3 regions of the Arthrobacter sp. UYP4 genome follow, and region 1 is predicted to be linked to each of the others. Evidence: predicted binding sites of a transcription regulator. Region 1 holds the regulator's gene; each other region holds the start of a gene.
What was found. Region 1 encodes HrcA, which represses chaperone genes, less so after heat shock. Its sites were predicted from a motif close to TTNGCACTCGNNNNNNNCGAGTGCNAA; they were not measured.

Region 1 (6,202 bases):
GCGCCTCGAGCGCGAGTACAACCTCGACCTGATCTCCACGGCGCCGAACGTCGAGTACGAGGTCACGCTCGAGGACAAGCGCATCATGAAGGTCACCAACCCGAGCGAGTACCCGGTGGGCAAGATCGCCGAGGTGCGCGAGCCGATGGTGTCCGCGACGATCCTCGCGCCGTCGGAGTTCGTCGGCGCGATCATGGAGCTGTGCCAGCAGCGCCGCGGCGTCCTCGGCGGCATGGACTACCTGTCCGAGGACCGCGTCGAGATCCGGTACCGGCTTCCGCTGGCGGAGATCGTCTTCGACTTCTTCGACCTGCTCAAGTCGAAGACCCGCGGCTACGGTTCCCTGGACTGGAAGGCCGACGGCGACCAGGTCTCCGACCTCGTGAAGGTGGACATCCTCCTGCAGGGCGAACAGGTGGACGCCTTCAGCGCCATCACGCACCGGGACAAGGCCTACGCCTACGGCGTCATGATGACGGGCAAGCTCCGCGAGCTCATCCCGCGCCAGCAGTTCGAGGTGCCCATCCAGGCTGCCATCGGCGCGCGCATCATCGCTCGGGAGAGCATCCGGGCCATCCGGAAGGACGTGCTCGCCAAGTGCTACGGCGGCGACATCACGCGCAAGCGCAAGCTGCTCGAGAAGCAGAAGGAAGGCAAGAAGCGCATGAAGATGGTGGGGCGCGTGGAGGTGCCCCAGGAGGCCTTCATCGCCGCGCTGTCGTCCGACGAGTCGAAGGACAAAGCCAAGAAGTGACCCCGCACGGTTTCGAGGGGGCTGGTCCGCGTGCCTAGCGCCCTTCCACTCGGCCTCCCGGCACCCGAGGACGGCGTCCTGCCTCGGGAGGCAGCGGACGGCGCGCTCGGGCGCGACTTCTGCCTCTATGTGCACATTCCGTTCTGCGCCGTCCGCTGCGGCTACTGCGACTTCAACACCTACACCGCGACGGAGCTCGGCGGCGGGGCGTCGCAGGACGCCTACGCGGGATCGGTGCTGGCGGAGCTGGCCCTCGGTGCGCACGTCCTCGAGGCCTCCGGAGTGCCGGCCCGGCCGCTGTCCACCGTCTTCTTCGGCGGAGGCACTCCCACGCTCCTGCCGGCGGAGGACCTCGCCTCGATCCTCCGCGCGGCCACCGCGCAGTGGGGTCTGGCCCCGGATGCAGAGGTCACGACCGAGGCCAACCCCGACTCCGTCACGCCGGAGTCGCTGCGTGTCCTGAAGGAGGCCGGCTTCACCCGCGTCTCGTTCGGCATGCAGTCCGCGGTGCCCCACGTGCTCGCCGTGCTCGACCGCACCCACTCGCCCGAGCGCGTGCCGCAGGCCGTGCAGTGGGCGCGCGAGGCCGGGCTGAAGGTCAGCCTGGACCTGATCTACGGGACGCCGGGGGAGTCGCTCGAGGACTGGCGGACCTCACTGGCCACGGCCCTCTCGTACGGGCCCGACCACATCTCCGCCTACGCGCTCATCATCGAGGACGGGACCCGCCTCGCCTCGCGCATCCGCCGCGGACAGGTGCCGCCCATCGACGACGACGACCACGCGGACAAGTACGCCCTCGCGGAGGAGATGCTGACCGCCGGCGGCCTGCACTGGTACGAGGTGAGCAACTGGGCGCGGACGCCCGCCGACGAATGTCGCCACAATCTGGCCTACTGGCGAGGGAGCGACTGGTGGGGCGCCGGCCCGGGTGCGCATTCGCACGTCGGCGGCACGCGCTGGTGGAACGTGAAGCATCCGCGTCCGTACGCCGAGGCTCTCGGTATCGGGCGGTCACCCGCGGCCGGACGCGAGATCCTGTCGGCGGAGGATCGCTACGTCGAGGACGTCATGCTGCGCGTACGGCTCCGTGAGGGGCTTCCGACCGGCTCCCTGACGGCGACGGGCCGCAGGGCGATCGCCGGGCTGATCGCCGACGGGCTCGTCGAGCCTGCCGCAGCTTTCGCGGGCCGCGTCGTCCTGACCTTCCAGGGCAGGCTGCTCGCGGACGCGGTCGTGCGGAGACTGCTGCCGGACTGACCGCACGGTCGTGCGGGCGGCGCGGGCCGGGACCGCTGATGACGGCCGGGCGCGCCGTCGGTGGATCGGGAGACCCATGACCGGGACCGGCGGATGCGGCGCCCGGGTGGTCAGCGGACGAGGCGCAGGTTCAGCGGGTACCGGTAGGGTCGCCCGCGGTTGACCTGGATGCCGGCGTTGACCGAGAAGATGGTGATCGTGACCCAGATGAGGGCGTTCACGACGGCGAAGATCCCGCCGATGACCGGCACCAGCGACAGGAGCCAGGCGACCAGCGCGAGGATCGTCGGCGGCAGCGTGAAGTTCAGTGCCTCCTTGGACTCCTGCGCGGTGAAGGGGCCCCTGTCCTTGAAGATGAGGAAGATCAGCAGGGACGGGATGAATCCCAGGATGCCGCCGAAGTGTGCCAGGGTGGCGAACTGGCGGTCCTCCGACGCGGTCAGTGGAAGGGCGTTGGCCGGCGTTCCTTCGAACGCGGACTGGGACTCGCCCCGTCCGTGGTGCTGGTGGTCGGCGGTGTTGGGCAACTTCGATTCCTTTGCTGGCGGCGGAACATTTCCCCCGGATCGTGCTCCAAGGATACGTGGTGGTCGGGCGCCGACCGCTCAGGCGGGACCTGCCGGAGCGGTCAGGAAGTCGATGACCTCCTCGACGCGGCCCAGCAGCGAGGGCTCCAGATCCGCGTAGGTGCTGACCCCCGCGAGGATGCGCCTCCACCCGTGGGCGATCGCGGCCTGGTCGGCGTGGGGCCAGCCCAGGCCGGCGAGGATGCCCGTCTTCCAGTCCTGGTGGCGGGGGACCACGGGCCAGGCCTCGAGCCCGAGGGCTGCCGGCTTCACGGCCTGCCACACATCGACGTAGGGGTGGCCCACGATCAGGACGTGGCTGCGGGCGCCGGGCACGGTCATCGCCTGCTGGGCGATGCGGGACTCCTTGGTGCCGGGCAGCAGGTGGTCGACGAGGATCCCCAGCCGGCGGTTCGGGCCGGGGCCGAAGTCCCGGACGGCTCCCTCGAGGTCGTCGACACCGTGCAACGGCTCGACGACGATGCCCTCGAGCCGGAGGTCGTCGCCCCAGACCTTCTCGACCAGTTCGGCGTCGTGCTTCCCCTCCACCCAGATCCTGCTGGCCCGGGCCGTCCTCGCCCGTGCACCCTCGACCCGCACGGACCCGGAGGCGGTACGCAGGGACGCGGGCGCCGTCCGCGCGACGGGTGCGACGACGTGCACGGGTGCGCCGTCGAGGAGGAAGCCATGGCCCAGCCGGAACGTGCGGTGCTTGCCGCGGCGATCCTCGAGGACCATCACGTGCAGCCCGCCGGACTTCTCGACGCGGATCACGGCGCCCACGAAACCGCTCTGGACGTCCTCGAGGACCATGTCCTTCTCGACGGGCACATCGGGCAGCGCGACCCTCCTGGGCGTCGAGATGTCCTGTGCCCCCCAGCCGTGGTCCATGCCGAGCCCGTCCTTCCCGCGAGGGCACCGGCGGTCTGCCGCAGCCCGGGTTCCCAATGCTAACAATCGGCCCGGACGTACTAGACTTGGCACTTGGGTGTGTCGAGTGCTAATCGCCTCCGGCCGCCCGGGAAGCGAGTGTGGAACCCGGAGGTGACATCGAAGTGAGTGAACCACGACGCCTGGAGGTCCTCCGGGCGATCGTCGAGGACTACGTCCATTCGCGGGAGCCCGTCGGCTCCAAGGCCCTCGTCGACCGCCACCAGCTCGGTGTCTCGTCCGCCACCATCCGTAACGACATGGCCGTCCTCGAGGAGGAGGGCCTGATCGCCGCACCCCACACGAGTTCGGGCCGGATCCCCACGGACAAGGGCTATCGGCTCTTCGTGGATCGCATCTCGGAGGTTAAGCCCCTCTCCGCGCCGGAGAAGAAGGCCATCCAGACGCTGCTCGAAGGAGCGGAGGACCTCGACGACGTGATGGACCGGACGGTCCGGCTGCTGGCGCAGCTCACCAACCAGGTGGCCGTGGTGCAGTTCCCCCGGGTCGGTGGGGCCTCGGTGCGCCACATCGAATTCGTGCTGCTCGCGCCGCAGCAGATCCTCGTGGTCCTGATCGCGACGAACGGCACGGTCCAGCAACGGATCGTCCGGACGCACGCCGATCTCCAGGAGGCCGAGCTGGCGGAGCTGAAGCAGCGGATCCTCTCCGCGGTGTCGGGTGTGAAGCTCTCCGCCCTGCCCGGCGAGCTCGCGGTCGCGGCCTCGCAGCTTCCTCCTGCACTGCGGGCCCACGGGAGTACCATCGGAAGGGCGCTCGAGCAGCTCGCGGGACTCGGCCGTGACGACCGTATCCTGCTGGCGGGTACCGCGAACCTCGCGCGGTCCACGGGCGACTTCCCGCTGAGCATCGGGCCCATCCTCGAGGCGCTGGAGGAGCAGGTGGTGATGCTCCGTCTCCTGTCCGAGATGGAGTACGACGCGCGGGGGATCTCGGTGAGGATCGGCAGCGAGAACCCCTACGGGGGCCTGTCGGAGGCCTCCGTGGTCGCGACGGGCTACGGCCCGGATGCCGGTGCGAAGCTCGGCATCCTCGGACCCACCCGGATGGACTATCCGACGACGATGGCCGCGGTGCGCGCCGTCGCCCGCTATCTCTCGAGGATCCTCGAGGAATAGCCTCCGGCCCTGATCCGGGCGGTATCCCGCGATCCGGGCAGTATTCCGCCGGCCCGGCCGGCGAGCACAAGACAGAAGTCTCCAACAGGAAGTGATGTGCACGAGTGAGTAATCACTATGAGGTCCTCGGTGTGGCGCAGGGTGCGACCGGGGAGGAAATCAAGAAGGCGTACCGCAAGCTCGCGCGGAAGCTCCACCCGGACGTGAACCCCGGTGAGGACGCGTCGGAGGAGTTCAAGCGCGTCAGTCACGCCTACGAGGTCCTGTCGGATCCCCAGAAGCGGCGGGTCTACGACACGACGGGCAACGAGAACGGGACCGACAACGGCTACGGCTCGGGCTACTCGGGCTCGGGCTTCGCCTTCCAGGACATCTTCGAGACCTTCTTCGGCGGAGGCGGCCAGCAGCCGGGTGCTCCTTCGCGGGCGCGTCGCGGGCAGGACGCGCTCATCAACGTGCGCATCGACCTGAAGGATGCCGTCTTCGGCACGAACAAGAAGATCGAGGTGGACACCGCGGAGGTGTGCCCCACCTGCGACGGCACGTGCTGCCAGCCCGGCACCTCGCCCCGCACCTGCGACATCTGCGGTGGTTCGGGCCAGGTCCAGCGGGCCGTGCGCTCGATCCTCGGCCAGGTCATGACGAGCGCGCCCTGCGGCACCTGCCAGGGGTACGGCACGGTCATCCCCAGCCCGTGCCACGAGTGCAGCGGCGAGGGGCGCATCCGCGCCCGCCGCACCCTCACCATCAAGGTCCCCGCCGGGGTCGGTACGGGCACGCGCATCCAGCTGGCCGGACAGGGCGAGGCCGGCATCGCCGGCGGACCCCAGGGCGATCTCTACGTTGAGATCCGGGTCGAGACGAATGCGACCTTCCTGCGTGACGGCGACGACCTGCACGTGACGCTGAGTGTCCCGATGACGGCTGCGGCGCTCGGTACCACGGTCCACCTGGACACCTACGACGGCGACCAGGAGCTGGTCATCAAGCCGGGCACGCAGTCCGGCGAGATCCTCACCCTGCGCGGCCTCGGCGTCACGCACCTGCGGAACCAGGGCAGGGGGGACCTGCGGGTCCACCTCAATGTCGAGACGCCCCGGAACGTCGACCACCAGCAGGAGGAACTCCTCCGCAAGCTCGCGGAACTGCGCAACGAGGAGTACACGGACGGACAGCTGGCCAGCAGCGGTTCGGGCGTGTTCGCGCGCCTGCGGGAGCGTCTCGGGAACCGCTGACCATGACGCGACCCCTCTTCTTCGGACCGGGTGAGGCAGTCCGGTCCGCAGCGCCCGGTGCCGTGTTCGTCCTCGGCGGTGACGAGGGGCGCCACGCCGCGACGGTCCGGCGGCTCACGGCCGGTGAGCGCATCGACGTCTCCGACGGTGCGGGCTACCGGCTCCGCGGGCTGGTCTCGGCGGTCGGGGCCGGGACCGTGGAGCTGACGGTGGAGAGCGCAGGGCAGGATCCGGCGCCCCGGCACCGCCTGGTGCTCGTCCAGGCCCTCGCGAAGGGCGGCCGCGACGAGCAGGCCGTGGAAGCGGCCACCGAACTCG
Region 2 (6,202 bases), 730 kb from region 1:
CGATCGATGGGGACTCCCGTCGACACCGAGGCGCCACGGGCCCGCTGACACACAGCAGCACCCCGGCTCGGAGGAGCCGGGGTGCTGCTGTCGAACGGGACGGGCTCGGGGCCCAGGCGTCCTAGTGCGAGTGGCCGTGGCCCTCTTCGCCGTCGGACTCCTCGGGCTTCTCGACCACGAGGGTCTCGGTGGTGAGCACCAGCGCCGCGATGGAGGCGGCGTTGCGCAGTGCGGAGCGCGTCACCTTCACCGGGTCGATGATGCCCGCCTCCACGAGGTCCTCGTACTCGCCGGTCGCGGCGTTGAAGCCGTTCCCGACCTCGAGGTCGGAGACCTTCGCGACGACGACATAGCCCTCGTGTCCGGCGTTCTCGGCGATCCAGCGCAGCGGCTGGGCGAGGGCGCGGCGGACGAGTCCGACGGCGGTCGCCGCGTCGCCCTCGAGTGCGAGGACGTCGGGATCGGTGTCGAGTGCCTTGCCGGCGTGCACCAGCGCGGAACCGCCGCCGGCGACGATGCCCTCTTCGAGGGCTGCACGCGTCGAGGACACGGCGTCCTCGATGCGGTGCTTCTTCTCCTTGAGCTCGACCTCGGTGGCAGCGCCGACCTTGATGACGCCGATGCCGCCGGCGAGCTTCGCGAGGCGCTCCTGGAGTTTCTCACGGTCCCAGTCGGAGTCGGTGCGCTCCACCTCGGCGCGGATCTGCGCCACGCGGTCGGCGACGTCGGACTCGCTGCCGGTGCCGTCGACGATGGTGGTGGCGTCCTTGGTCACGGTGATGCGGCGTGCGGAGCCGAGCACCTCGAGGCCCACCTGGTCCAGCTTGAGGCCGAGGTCCGGCGAGACGACCTGCGCACCGGTGAGGGTGGCGATGTCCTGCATCATGGCCTTGCGGCGGTCACCGAACCCCGGGGCCTTGACGGCGACGACGTTCAGGGTGCCGCGGATCTTGTTGACCACGAGGGTGGAGAGCGCTTCGCCCTCGATGTCCTCGGCGATGATGAAGAGCGGCTTGCCGGCCTGCAGGGCCTTCTCGAGCAGCGGGAGGAACTCCTGCAGCGAGGAGATCTTGCCGGAGTTGATCAGGATGAGCGCATCCTCGAGGACGGCTTCCTGGCGCTCGGCATCGGTCACGAAGTAGGGCGAGAGGTAGCCCTTGTCGAACTGCATGCCCTCGGTGAGGACGAGCTCGGTCTGCGTGGTGGAGGACTCCTCGATGGTGATCACACCATCCTTGCCGACCTTGTCGAACGCCTCGGCGAGGAGGTCTCCGACCTCGGTGCTCTGGGCGGAGATGGACGCGACGCTGGCGGTCTGCTGGCCCACGACCTCGCGGGCGTTCTCCAGGAGGCGCTTGGCGACGGCCTCGACCGAGACCTCGATGCCGTGCTTGAGCTGGCCGGGTGCGGCTCCGGCGGCCACGTTGCGGAGGCCTTCCTTGACCAGTGCCTGCGCGAGGACGGTGGCGGTGGTGGTTCCGTCACCGGCGACGTCGTTCGTCTTGGTGGCGACTTCCTTGGCCAGCTGCGCGCCGAGGTTCTCGTAGGGGTCGTCGAGCTCGACCTCACGGGCGATCGTGACGCCGTCGTTCGTGATCGTGGGGGCGCCCCACTTCTTGTCGAGCACGACGTTGCGTCCGCGGGGGCCCAGCGTCACCTTGACGGTGTTCGCGAGCTTGTCCACGCCGGCCTCGAGGGCACGGCGGGCGGCGTCGTTGAATTCCAACTGCTTTGCCATTGTTGATTCCTTTCAGGCTTGTGCAGCGAGAAAAACCCCGGCCACTGCGGGCCGGGGCTTTCCAATCGGGGTACTACTTGACGACGACGGCGAGGACGTCGCGGGCGGACAGCACCAGGTATTCCTGGCCTCCGTGCTTGACTTCGGTTCCGCCGTACTTCGAGTAGATGACGATGTCGCCCTCGGCGACGTCGACGGGGACGCGGTTGCCGTTGTCGTCGACGCGACCCGGTCCGACTGCTACGACCTCGCCCTCCTGGGGCTTCTCCTTGGCCGTGTCCGGGATGACGAGGCCGGAAGCAGTGGTCTGCTCCGCTTCGAGGGGGCGGACAACAATGCGATCCTCAAGAGGCTTAATAGAGACCGACACTCGGGCTCTCCTTTGCGTTCGTTACCAATGGAATGTAGGCCGTCGGGTTGGCGTGAACCGTCGTCGCGGTGCCGGCGAACGCTTCCCTCGGGATTAGCACCCGCAGGGAGCGAGTGCCAACTCCGACTGTATGCAAGGGCTGGCACTCGGTCAAGGCGAGTGCCAGCGTTGACAGGCCGGAGGCGAAATGGTGACCGACGTCACTCCGAATAGGGCATGCTTCGGTTGCGTAATTCCCGAGCTTCCCTCTAGATTCGTGAAGGTAAGGCACCCCTTACTTCTACGACATCGGGCCGGGCCGGCCCCTTCCACTCGGAGTTCATCCCATGGCACACGTGCGCCTCGCCGTCCTTTCCGCAGCAGCTGCGGCCACCCTCGCCCTGACGGCCTGCGGTGGTTCCTCCGAAGCTGCCGACGAGCCGGCAGCGGCCTCGACCGTCTCGATCGAGCACGCACAGGGAACCACCGAGGTGCCCGTGGACCCCGAGACCGTCTTCACGTTCGACCTCGGCGCACTGGACACGCTGGACGCACTCGGCGTCGACGTCGCAGGCGTCCCGCAGGGCACGCTGCCCGAGCAGCTCTCGGCCTACGAGGGCGGCGACACCACGAACATCGGGTCCATGAAGGAGCCCGACTTCGAGGCCATCGCCGCCGCCGCACCGGACCTGATCATCATCTCGGGGCGCGTCGCGGACTCCTACGGCGAACTCTCGGAGATCGCGCCGACCATCGACCTCAGCGTGGACGCGACCGATCCCATCGCGAGCTTCACCGGGCACACCGAATCCCTCGGCCGCATCTTCGGCGCCGAGGACGAGGTCGCCGAGCGCCTGGACGCGCTCGACACCCGGATCGCCGAGACGAAGGAAGCGGCAGCATCCGCCGGCGACGGCCTGATCCTGCTGACCAGCGCGGGCGAGGTCACCGCCTACGGCACCGGGTCCCGCTTCGGCCTCATCCACGACGTGCTCGGCGTCGAGCCCGCAGCCGCGGTGAAGAACGAAGGCACGCACGGCGAGGCCGTCTCCTTCGAATACATCGCCGAGGTCAACCCGGCCCACCTGTTCGTCATCGACCGGGACGCCGCCGTCGGCGAGGCAGGCGCGGCCGGATCCGCCGTCCTGGACAACGAACTCGTCAACGGGACCGACGCAGCGAAGAACGACGCCATCACCTACCTCGACTCCGCGAGCTGGTACCTGATCGGCTACGGCCTGAACAACCTCGACGCCATGGTCTCCGCCGTCCACGAGGCCGTCGCGGCCTGATCCGCTCCGCCGTACCCACGGCCGGCGCCCCCATGGCAGCACTCTCCCTCCGGCCCCAGCGGGCCGCACAGCAGCACGGCTCCACCCGATCGCCGGCCCTCTGGCCGGCCGGCGGAGCCGTGCTGCTGCTTGCCGTCCTCAGCCTCTTCGTCGGAGTCTCGGAGGTCTCCCCCGCCGACCTGCTGGGCGGCGACCCCGATGTCTGGCAGACCTTCCTGGTGAGCCGGGTCCCCCGCACGCTGGCGATCATCCTGGCAGGCGTCGCCCTCAGCGTGGCCGGCTTCATCCTGCAGCTCATGGCCCGCAACCGGTTCGTGGAGCCCTCCACCGTCGGCACGGTGGAATCGGCCACGGCCGGGATCCTCGTCGCCACGCTGCTCCTGCCCGGTGCGCCGATCGTGGCGAAGATGGGAATCGCGGCCATCTTCGCTGTGGCCGGGACCGCACTCTTCCTGGCCGTCCTGCGGCGCATCCCGCTGCGGAACACCCTGATCGTCCCGCTCGTCGGGATCATGCTCGGCGGCGTCATCGCGGCGGTGACCACCTTCTTCGCCTACCGCTTCGACCTGCTCCAGACGCTCAACACCTGGATGATCGGGGACTTCTCCGGCCTCGTCCGCGGCCGCTACGAGCTGCTGTGGATCGTCGCCGTCCTCGCCGTCGTCGGCTACGTGTGCGCGGACCGCTTCACCGTGGCCGGCATGGGCGAGGAGTTCACCACCAACCTCGGGCTGGACTACCGGCGCACCATGAACCTCGGACTCGTGCTGGTCAGCCTGATCAGCGCCGTCGTGGTCGTGGTCGTGGGAGCCATCCCGTTCCTCGGGCTGATCGTCCCCAACCTCGTGTCACTGCTCATCGGGGACAACGTGCGCCGGTCCGTGCCCTGGATCGCCGTCTTCGGCGCAGGCTTCGTCCTCGCCTGCGACATCCTCGGGAGGATCATCCGCTTCCCCTACGAGGTGCCGGTCGGCGTGATCGTCTCCGTGGTCGGCAGCGCCCTGTTCATCGCCCTGCTCGTCCGGAGGACCGCCCGTGCGCGCTAGGACCACCGGCCTGCCCACCGCCGTCGTGCAGACCGGGCGGAAGCCCGCGAAGACCCTCCCGCCCGCCGCCTGGCTGGTGGTGCTCGGCATCGCCGCCGCCGCACTCATCGCGGCCTTCCTCCTCGTCGACCTCCAGGGGAACCTCGCCTACGTGCTGCCGCGGCGCCTGAACCGCGTCGGAGCCATGGTGCTGGTCGCCGCCGCCGTGGGCGTCTCCACCGTGCTGTTCCAGACCGTCACCGGCAATCGCATCCTGACGCCGTCCATCATGGGGCTGGATGCGCTCTACATCCTCATCCAGACCGTCCTCGCCTTCGCCCTCGGCGCCTCGACCCTCCTCACACTGGCCGCGCCCCTCCGCTTCGCCGTCGAGGTCACACTCCTGGTCGCCTTCTCCTGGCTGCTGTACCGGTGGCTCTTCACCGGTGGCGGGCACAGCCTCCACCTGCTGCTCCTTGTGGGGATCGTGTTCGGTGTCTTCTTCCGGGGTGCCTCGTCCCTGCTCCAGCGCCTGATGGATCCGAGTGAGTTCATCATCCTGCAGGACCTGTTCTTCGCGAGTTTCAACCGCGTGGACCCGATGCTCCTGCTGATCTCCGCGGTGGTCGTCGCCGGGCTCTGCGTACCCGCCTGGCGCCTGCGCCACCGCCTCGACGTCCTGGCCCTGGGCCGGGACACCGCGGTCGGGCTCGGGGTGGACCACCGGCGGACGGTGACGCTGGTCCTCGTGATCTGCTCGGTGCTCGTCGCCGTCTCCACGGCCCTCGTAGGACCGGCGACGTTCTTCGGCCTGCTCGTCTCCGCCCTCGCGTACCAGCTATGCAGCTCCTTCCGGCATGCGGTCGTGCTTCCCATCGCCGTGCTGCTCGGCGTGATCGCCCTCGTGGGCGGGCAGCTCGTCCTCGAGCAGGTCTTCGAGTTCGACACCGCGCTCAGCATCGTGATCGAGTTCACCGGCGGCATCGTCTTCCTCGCACTCCTCCTGAAAGGCCGTATCCGGTGATCACCATCGACCACGCCACCAAGCGCTACGGCAGCTCCACCGTGGTGGACGACGTCACCTGCACCATCCCGAGCGGGGGTGTCACCTCGATCATCGGACCCAACGGCGCCGGGAAGTCCACCCTCCTGTCGATGATGAGCCGGCTCCTCCCGCTCGACGCCGGCTCGGTCCGGGTGAACGGGCTGGACGTCAGCACGACGCCCGGTCCCGCCCTCGCGCGGACCCTGTCCATCCTGCGCCAGGAGAACCAGCTGACGGTCCGGCTCTCCGTGCGCGACCTCGTGGGGTTCGGCCGGTTCCCGCACAACAACGGCCGGCCCACCGTGGTCGACCGCGAGCACATCGACCGGGCGCTCGACTACCTCGACCTCACCGACCTGGCCGACCGGTTCGTGGACGAGCTCTCGGGCGGGCAGCGCCAGCGGGCGTTCATCGCCATGGTGCTGGCGCAGGACACCGACTACATCCTGCTCGACGAACCGCTCAACAACCTCGACATGAGGCATTCGGTGGACATGATGCGTCTGCTCCGCCGGCTCGTGGACGACCTCGGGAAGACCGTGGTGCTGGTGATCCACGACATCAATTTCGCCTCCTGCTACTCGGACACGATCGTGGCGATGCGCGACGGCGCGCTGATCCATTCGGGGACGCCGGAGGAGATCATGACACCGGAGGTGCTGCGGGACGTGTACGACGTGGACATCCAGGTGGAGCGGATCCGGGGCAACAGGATCGGCGTCTACTTCGCCTAGGCTGGCAGCATGGCTTCGG
Region 3 (6,202 bases), on a different contig from region 1:
GTCGTTGACGCCTGCGGCGAGGAGGTCCTCGTACACGCCGGTAGCAGCGTTCAGGCCGTGGCCGGCGGGCAGTCCGCGGACCTTGTCGACGACGACGCCGGGCTCGAGGCCGGCATTGAAGGCGATCTGCTTGAGCGGTGCGTCGATCGCGACGCGGACGATGTTCGCGCCCGTCGCCTCGTCACCCGAGAGTTCCAGGTTGGCGAACGCCTTGGCTCCGGCCTGGATGAGGGCCACGCCACCACCGGCGACGATGCCTTCCTCGACGGCTGCCTTCGCGTTGCGGACGGCGTCCTCGATGCGGTGCTTGCGCTCCTTGAGCTCGACCTCCGTGGCGGCACCGGCCTTGATGACTGCAACGCCACCGGCCAGCTTGGCCAGGCGCTCCTGTAGCTTCTCGCGGTCGTAGTCGGAATCGGAGTTCTCGATCTCGGCGCGGATCTGGGCCACGCGACCGGCGATGGCGTCGGCGTCGCCGGCTCCCTCGACGATCGTGGTCTCGTCCTTGGTCACGACGACCTTGCGGGCGGTACCCAGCAGGTCGAGGGTGGCGGTCTCGAGCTTGAGGCCGACCTCCTCGGCGATGACCTGGCCACCGGTGAGGATGGCGATGTCGGCGAGCTGGGCCTTGCGGCGGTCACCGAAGCCGGGGGCCTTGACGGCCACGGACTTGAAGGTGCCGCGGATCTTGTTGACCACGAGGGTCGCGAGGGCTTCGCCTTCGATGTCCTCGGCGATGATCAGCAGCGGCTTACCGGACTGCATGACCTTCTCGAGGACGGCGACGAGGTCCTTCACGTTGCTGATCTTCGAGTTGACGATCAGGATGTAGGGATCCTCGAGGACCGTCTCCTGGCGCTCGGCGTCGGTGACGAAGTAGCCCGAGATGTAGCCCTTGTCGAAGCGCATACCCTCGGTGAGTTCCAGTTCGAGGCCGAAGGTGTTCGACTCCTCGACGGTGATGACGCCTTCCTTGCCCACCTTGTCGAGGGCCTCGGCGATCAGGTCACCGATCTGCTTGTCCCCGGCGGAGATGGAGGCCGTGGCAGCGATCTGCTCCTTGGTCTCGATCTCCTTCGCGGAAGCGAGCAGCTCGTCGGTGACGGCCTTGACGGCCTTCTCGATGCCGCGCTTGAGGCTCAGGGGGTCGGCGCCGGCCGCGACGTTGCGCAGGCCTTCCTTGACGAGGGCCTGGGCGAGCACGGTGGCGGTGGTGGTTCCGTCGCCTGCGACGTCGTCCGTCTTCTTGGCGACCTCCTTGACGAGTTCGGCGCCGATCTTCTCGAACGGGTCGTCGAGCTCGATCTCCTTGGCGATGGACACGCCGTCGTTCGTGATGGTGGGGGCGCCCCACTTCTTCTCGAGCACGACGTTGCGGCCACGGGGGCCGAGCGTCACCTTGACGGCGTCAGCGAGGATGTTCAGACCCCGCTCGAGGCCGCGGCGGGCCTCTTCATCAAAAGAAATGATCTTGGCCATAACGGCTTAGGTCCTTTCGGGACGGTTGCATTTCAGCACATGAATGCTTGCCTGCGTGTGGTGCCCGCGACGGCCGGGCAGCGCCTGAACGATCTCTTTCACGCTCGAAGCCCCACCCCCACCACAGAGGTTTGCCTGCTTCACCCACCACGCGCAGTCTTAGCAGTCTGCGCGCGCGAGTGCTAACTCAATAATTAGCACTCCCACCGTGCGAGTGCAACCTGCCCGAGCCCTCCGCACCCCCTTGCAGGACGGCTGGAGTACGGCACCGCCGCACGCCATAGCGCGGATTCCGCCGAGGGCATAGATTGGGCGCACACCAACCAACGGGAGGCACAGTGTCCACGCCAGCAAGCGGTCCTGACTCCGGGAAGCCCGACGAGCGCGGCACCCCGAACCCCGACGGCGGCGGCCCCCTCGGCCCTGGTCCAGCGCCCCACCGTGTGCCCGACGGCGAGCAGCCGTTCCCGGAGGGGCAGGCATCCTTCCCGCAGCAGCCGTCCGGCCAGGACCCCCGCCAGCCGGGAACGTATGCGCAGGGGCCCTCCGGTCCGAACCAGTACGCGCAGGACCCGTACGCCCAGGCGCCGTACCCCCAGGCCGGCCCTCCTTCCGGTGGCTACGGCGGGCCAGGCCCGGGCCAGGACCCTTACGCTTCCGGCGGCTACGGCCGGCCCGGTCCGTCCCAGGGGCCCTACGCGCAGGGCGGCTACCTGCAGGGCGGCTACGGCCAGGGGCCCTACGGACAGCCGTACGGTCCGCAGAAGTCACGGGTGATCGCCGGGGTCCTGGGGATCCTGCTCGGGTCGCTCGGCGTCCACAGGTTCTATCTCGGCTACACGACGATCGGCGTCGTCCTGGTCCTCATGTCGACCGTCGGGGCGGTCTTCACCTTCGGGCTGAGCGCCATCGCGGCGGGCATCTGGGGCCTCGTCGAGGGCATCCTGATCCTCGTCGGATCCGGGCAGTTCCGGCGGGACGCTCAGGGTATCCCCCTCAAGGACTGATGGCTCCGGCCCTGCAGCGGATCACTGGAATTCGGGTCCGAGGACCACGGAGATGTCGGGCGAGACCGACGGGGTGTCGACCAGGTCGGTGATCCCGAGGTCCGCGGCCACCGCCTCGGCGTCGGACCGTTGGGCCTCACCGTTGTAGAAGACCACCGAGGAGTCGACCGGGGCTCCGGCCCAGTTCCCCGGGATCGCCGAGGTCCAGCCCTCGGCGGCGAGCCTCCCGGCCGCCACGGAAGCGAGTCCCGGAGCCCCCGTGGCGTTGAGCACGTTCACGGTCTGTGCCCGGTCGGTCCCGTCGGTCGCTTCCGCATCCGGGGACGCACCCGCGTCCGGTTCGTCCGTCGCCCCGTCCTCGGGATCGTCCGAGGCGCTCCCCGTCGGCGCCGCCGTCGCGTCGGCAGCCCCGCTCGTGGCCGGCGCCGGACCCGACGCCGCGTCCGATCCCCCCGGGAAGCCGAGCCGGGGAAGGATGAAATAGGCGCCGAGACCGATCAGCAGCGCCAGGACCCCCACGGTGATCTTGAGGGCCAGCCCGCTCGAGCCGGCCGGCACCAACCTCTCCCGGTGGACACCCTGCCGCGCGGAAGCCTCGGGGACGGCGTCGAACTCGTCCCGCGGGTGGTCAGTCATGGAAGAGGAGGGTCCTTCGCTCGTCGAGTGTCGCGGGCAGTACTAGATGTCCGCGCCGAGGCGGCGTGCGGACCGTGCCTTCTGGCGGGTGGACCGCAGTCGACGCAACCGCTTCACGAGCATGGGGTCGTGCGCGAGCGCGGCCTCCGTGTCGATCAGGGCGTTGAGCGCCTGGTAGTAGTGCGTGGCAGACAGGTTGAACAGGTCGCGGATGGCCTGCTCCTTCGCGCCGGAGTACTTCCACCACTCGCGCTCAAGCGCCAGCATGCGCTGCTCGCGGTCTCCCAGGGCCAGCCTGGCCTCCTGCCCGGAGGGGGAGTCGTCCGGCTGCCGCATCGGCTCCGCCATGTCCACTACCACCTTCCGTTCCCTCGCACGACCGTCTTTCCATGGTAGTAGGGAATTACACGTGTGTCATTCGGGGAGTGCGTCCCCGAGAGCCGGGCGAGAATGGGTCCATGACGCACGACGACGACGCGCTCTTCGACCTGCCCGACACTCCTTCCGATGCGGGGCCGTCCCGCGCGGCGGGCTCCGGTAACCCGGGACCGTCGCCGAACGCATCGGTCTTCCCGTTCGCGGCGCCCGCCGGCATCGCGGACCTCGTGCCGGCCGATTGGGCGTCAGCGCTCGCGCCCGTCGAACCGGTCCTCCACCGGCTGGCCGAAGCCCTTGCGGCGGACCTCGACCGCGGGCTGCGCGTGCTGCCCGATGCGCCCTCCATCCTCCGGGCGTTCTCCACGCCGCTGGACAGCGTGCGCGTCGTCATCGTCGGGCAGGACCCGTACCCGACCGTCGGCCACGCCGTGGGCCTGAGCTTCGCCGTCGATCCCGCGACGCGTCCCATCCCCCGCAGCCTCGCGAACATCTACCGTGAACTGGCCTCGGACACCGGCACCGCTCCGCCTGCGACCGGTGACCTGTCGGGGTGGGCCGAGCAGGGCGTCCTGCTCCTCAACCGGGTGCTGACGGTGCGTGCCGGCGAGACCGCCTCGCACCGCGGGCTCGGCTGGGAGCACGTGACGGACGCGGCGATACGGGCCCTCGTGGCCCGCGGCGGTCCGCTCGTGGCCATCCTCTGGGGCAAGGACGCGCTCCGCCTGAAGCCGCTGCTCGGGCCGACGCCAACCGTGGAGTCCGCGCACCCCAGCCCGCTGTCGGCGTCCCGGGGGTTCTTCGGCTCACGGCCGTTCAGCCGCGTCAACGAGCTCCTCGCCCAGCAGGGCGCCGCGCCGATCGAGTGGTCCCGGACCGCGGCCAGCGGCGGGTCGGATCGGGATGCGCCCACACCGGGAGTGGACGGCTAGCGCCGCCGGTTCCGCTGGCGCTCGTTCGAGCTGAGCTTGCGGGTGAAGGGCCTGGCCAGGTTGTCGCCGAGGACGACACCCGCGGCGATCGCCAGCACGACGGTCAGCGCGTTGAAGAGTCCGAGGGCGCCGTCGGACACCACCTCGGAGTCGATGGTCAGCATGTACATGGAGCGGAAGATGGTCAGCCCCGGGTACAGGAAGAGGACGGCGGGTACGGCGACGACGAGCTGCGGGGCGCCCAGGCGGAGCGCGACGACGCGGGAGAGGGCGCCGATGAGGATGGCGGCGAGGGCCGGTGCGAGGCGGTAGCCCGCGCCGGCGGTCATCGCGCTGATCATCAGGAGGTACCCCGCGACGGCGACGAGCGACGTCGGTATCACGAGCTTCACGTCGGTCTGCTCGGCGATGCAGATCATGGCCACCGCGATGAAGGTGAGCACCGCGACCACGGGCCACGGGTACTGGCTGCCCGACGAGTCGAGGACCTCGAGCTCGGGGATGCCGAGCGCGGTGCCCGCCACGAGGGCGACGGCGATGCCCGCCACCAGCGCGGCGAAGACGAGGATCGCCGAGAGGAACCGGCCCGCGGCCGTGACCGGGAAGCCGTTGATCGCGTCCTGCGTCGCGGAGACGAGCCTGCCCGTGGGCAGCAGCAGGAGGATCCCGCCCACCACCACGAGCGCCGGGGCGATCGGCACCTCGAGCCACCAGAACAGCATCGCGATCAGGGTCACCAGCGCGGCGGAGGTGGCCACGGCGAAGAACTCCGGGACGCGCCATTCGCCGAGCTTGCGGCTGACCAGGTCCACGAGGATGCAGCTGATGAAGCCGATCAGCGATCCGAGCAGGGTCCCGCCGACGAAGGCCACGATGGCCGCCGAGAAGATACCGAAGGCCGCCGTCACCATCCAGCGTGGGAACGGCTTGGGCCGGTGCGTGATCTCGTCGAGTCGGTGGGCGGCCTCCGTCCGGGAGACGCCACCGTCGGCGATGTCGGACACGAGACGGTGGATGGCCGTGAGGCCCGCGTAGTTGTTCGTCCAGGAGCGGACCACCCGCAGGACCGTCGTCGGCGTCTGGTCCCGCGCCGAGTAGTTGATGACCACCGACTGGTTGGTGATGTCCACCTCGATGGAGTCGAGGCCGAAAGCCGCGGTGACCGCGATGATGCTCGTCTCGACCTCCAGGGCACCCGCCCCGTAGCGGAACATGGTCTCGGCCAGGTTGAGCGCGAAGTCGAGGGCCTTGCGGGCACTGGCGTCGGGGCCGCCCGCCTGGATCATCGGATTCGCGTAGGGACTGCCGGCCAGGCGCTCGACGATGCTCATCGCCTGCGTGGGCGGGGCCTCGCCCTGCACCAGGCGTCGGAGCATGCTCCGGGCGGCGGCATTGGACCGGACCGACGGCGGCACGCTCTGCGGTGTCGTGGGCAGCGCGTCCGCGGGCCTCGTGACCTGCTGCCGCTGGCGGCCCTGGCGTTGGGGCCTCGGTTCCGCGGGGCGCCTGGACGGCGTGGGGCCGCCCCTCGGCGGCTTCCTGCCACTGCCCCTGCCGGCGGCGAGCTTGTTCTTCTCGTCGTCGCTCGGGTCGAAGGGCCGCCGGATGACGGGGAGAGCCTCGGCGACCGGCGACGGGTTGGTGGCGGGCGATGACCCCTCGCGGGGGTCGTCGCGCGAGCCGTCAGTCATGGGGGGAACCTCACAATCGTCCCTCGGGACGGTCGGTGGCCTGGGAAGGCCTAGTAGAAGGGCTGCCGGTGACGGCGCCAAT

Region 2: groES (co-chaperone GroES) is a predicted target of HrcA. The motif match lies at 2,248-2,274, and genes of this name have one in related genera.
Region 3: groL (chaperonin GroEL) is a predicted target of HrcA. The motif match lies at 1,639-1,665, and genes of this name have one in related genera.

Annotation. Positions count from the first base shown of each region.
Region 1 is NZ_JBXAVU010000001.1:544,092-550,293, reverse strand. It holds gene lepA (translation elongation factor 4) at 1-754, shown strand, start outside; gene hemW (radical SAM family heme chaperone HemW) at 785-2,014, shown strand; gene AC0Z9V_RS02540 (DUF4870 domain-containing protein) at 2,125-2,541, opposite strand; gene AC0Z9V_RS02535 (DUF3097 domain-containing protein) at 2,620-3,471, opposite strand; gene hrcA (heat-inducible transcriptional repressor HrcA) at 3,636-4,649, shown strand; gene dnaJ (molecular chaperone DnaJ) at 4,754-5,884, shown strand; gene AC0Z9V_RS02520 (16S rRNA (uracil(1498)-N(3))-methyltransferase) at 5,887-6,202, shown strand, end outside.
Region 2 is NZ_JBXAVU010000001.1:1,273,908-1,280,109, forward strand. It holds gene groL (chaperonin GroEL) at 122-1,738, opposite strand; gene groES (co-chaperone GroES) at 1,812-2,108, opposite strand; gene AC0Z9V_RS05885 (siderophore ABC transporter substrate-binding protein) at 2,435-3,379, shown strand; gene AC0Z9V_RS05890 (ABC transporter permease) at 3,412-4,425, shown strand; gene AC0Z9V_RS05895 (iron chelate uptake ABC transporter family permease subunit) at 4,415-5,428, shown strand; gene AC0Z9V_RS05900 (ATP-binding cassette domain-containing protein) at 5,425-6,183, shown strand; gene AC0Z9V_RS05905 (class I SAM-dependent methyltransferase) at 6,193-6,202, shown strand, end outside.
Region 3 is NZ_JBXAVU010000002.1:761,702-767,903, forward strand. It holds gene groL (chaperonin GroEL) at 1-1,479, opposite strand, end outside; gene AC0Z9V_RS12155 (TM2 domain-containing protein) at 1,818-2,486, shown strand; gene AC0Z9V_RS12160 (LytR C-terminal domain-containing protein) at 2,508-3,122, opposite strand; gene AC0Z9V_RS12165 (DUF3263 domain-containing protein) at 3,165-3,458, opposite strand; gene AC0Z9V_RS12170 (uracil-DNA glycosylase) at 3,581-4,429, shown strand; gene AC0Z9V_RS12175 (threonine/serine exporter family protein) at 4,426-6,120, opposite strand; gene AC0Z9V_RS12180 (lipid II:glycine glycyltransferase FemX) at 6,171-6,202, opposite strand, start outside.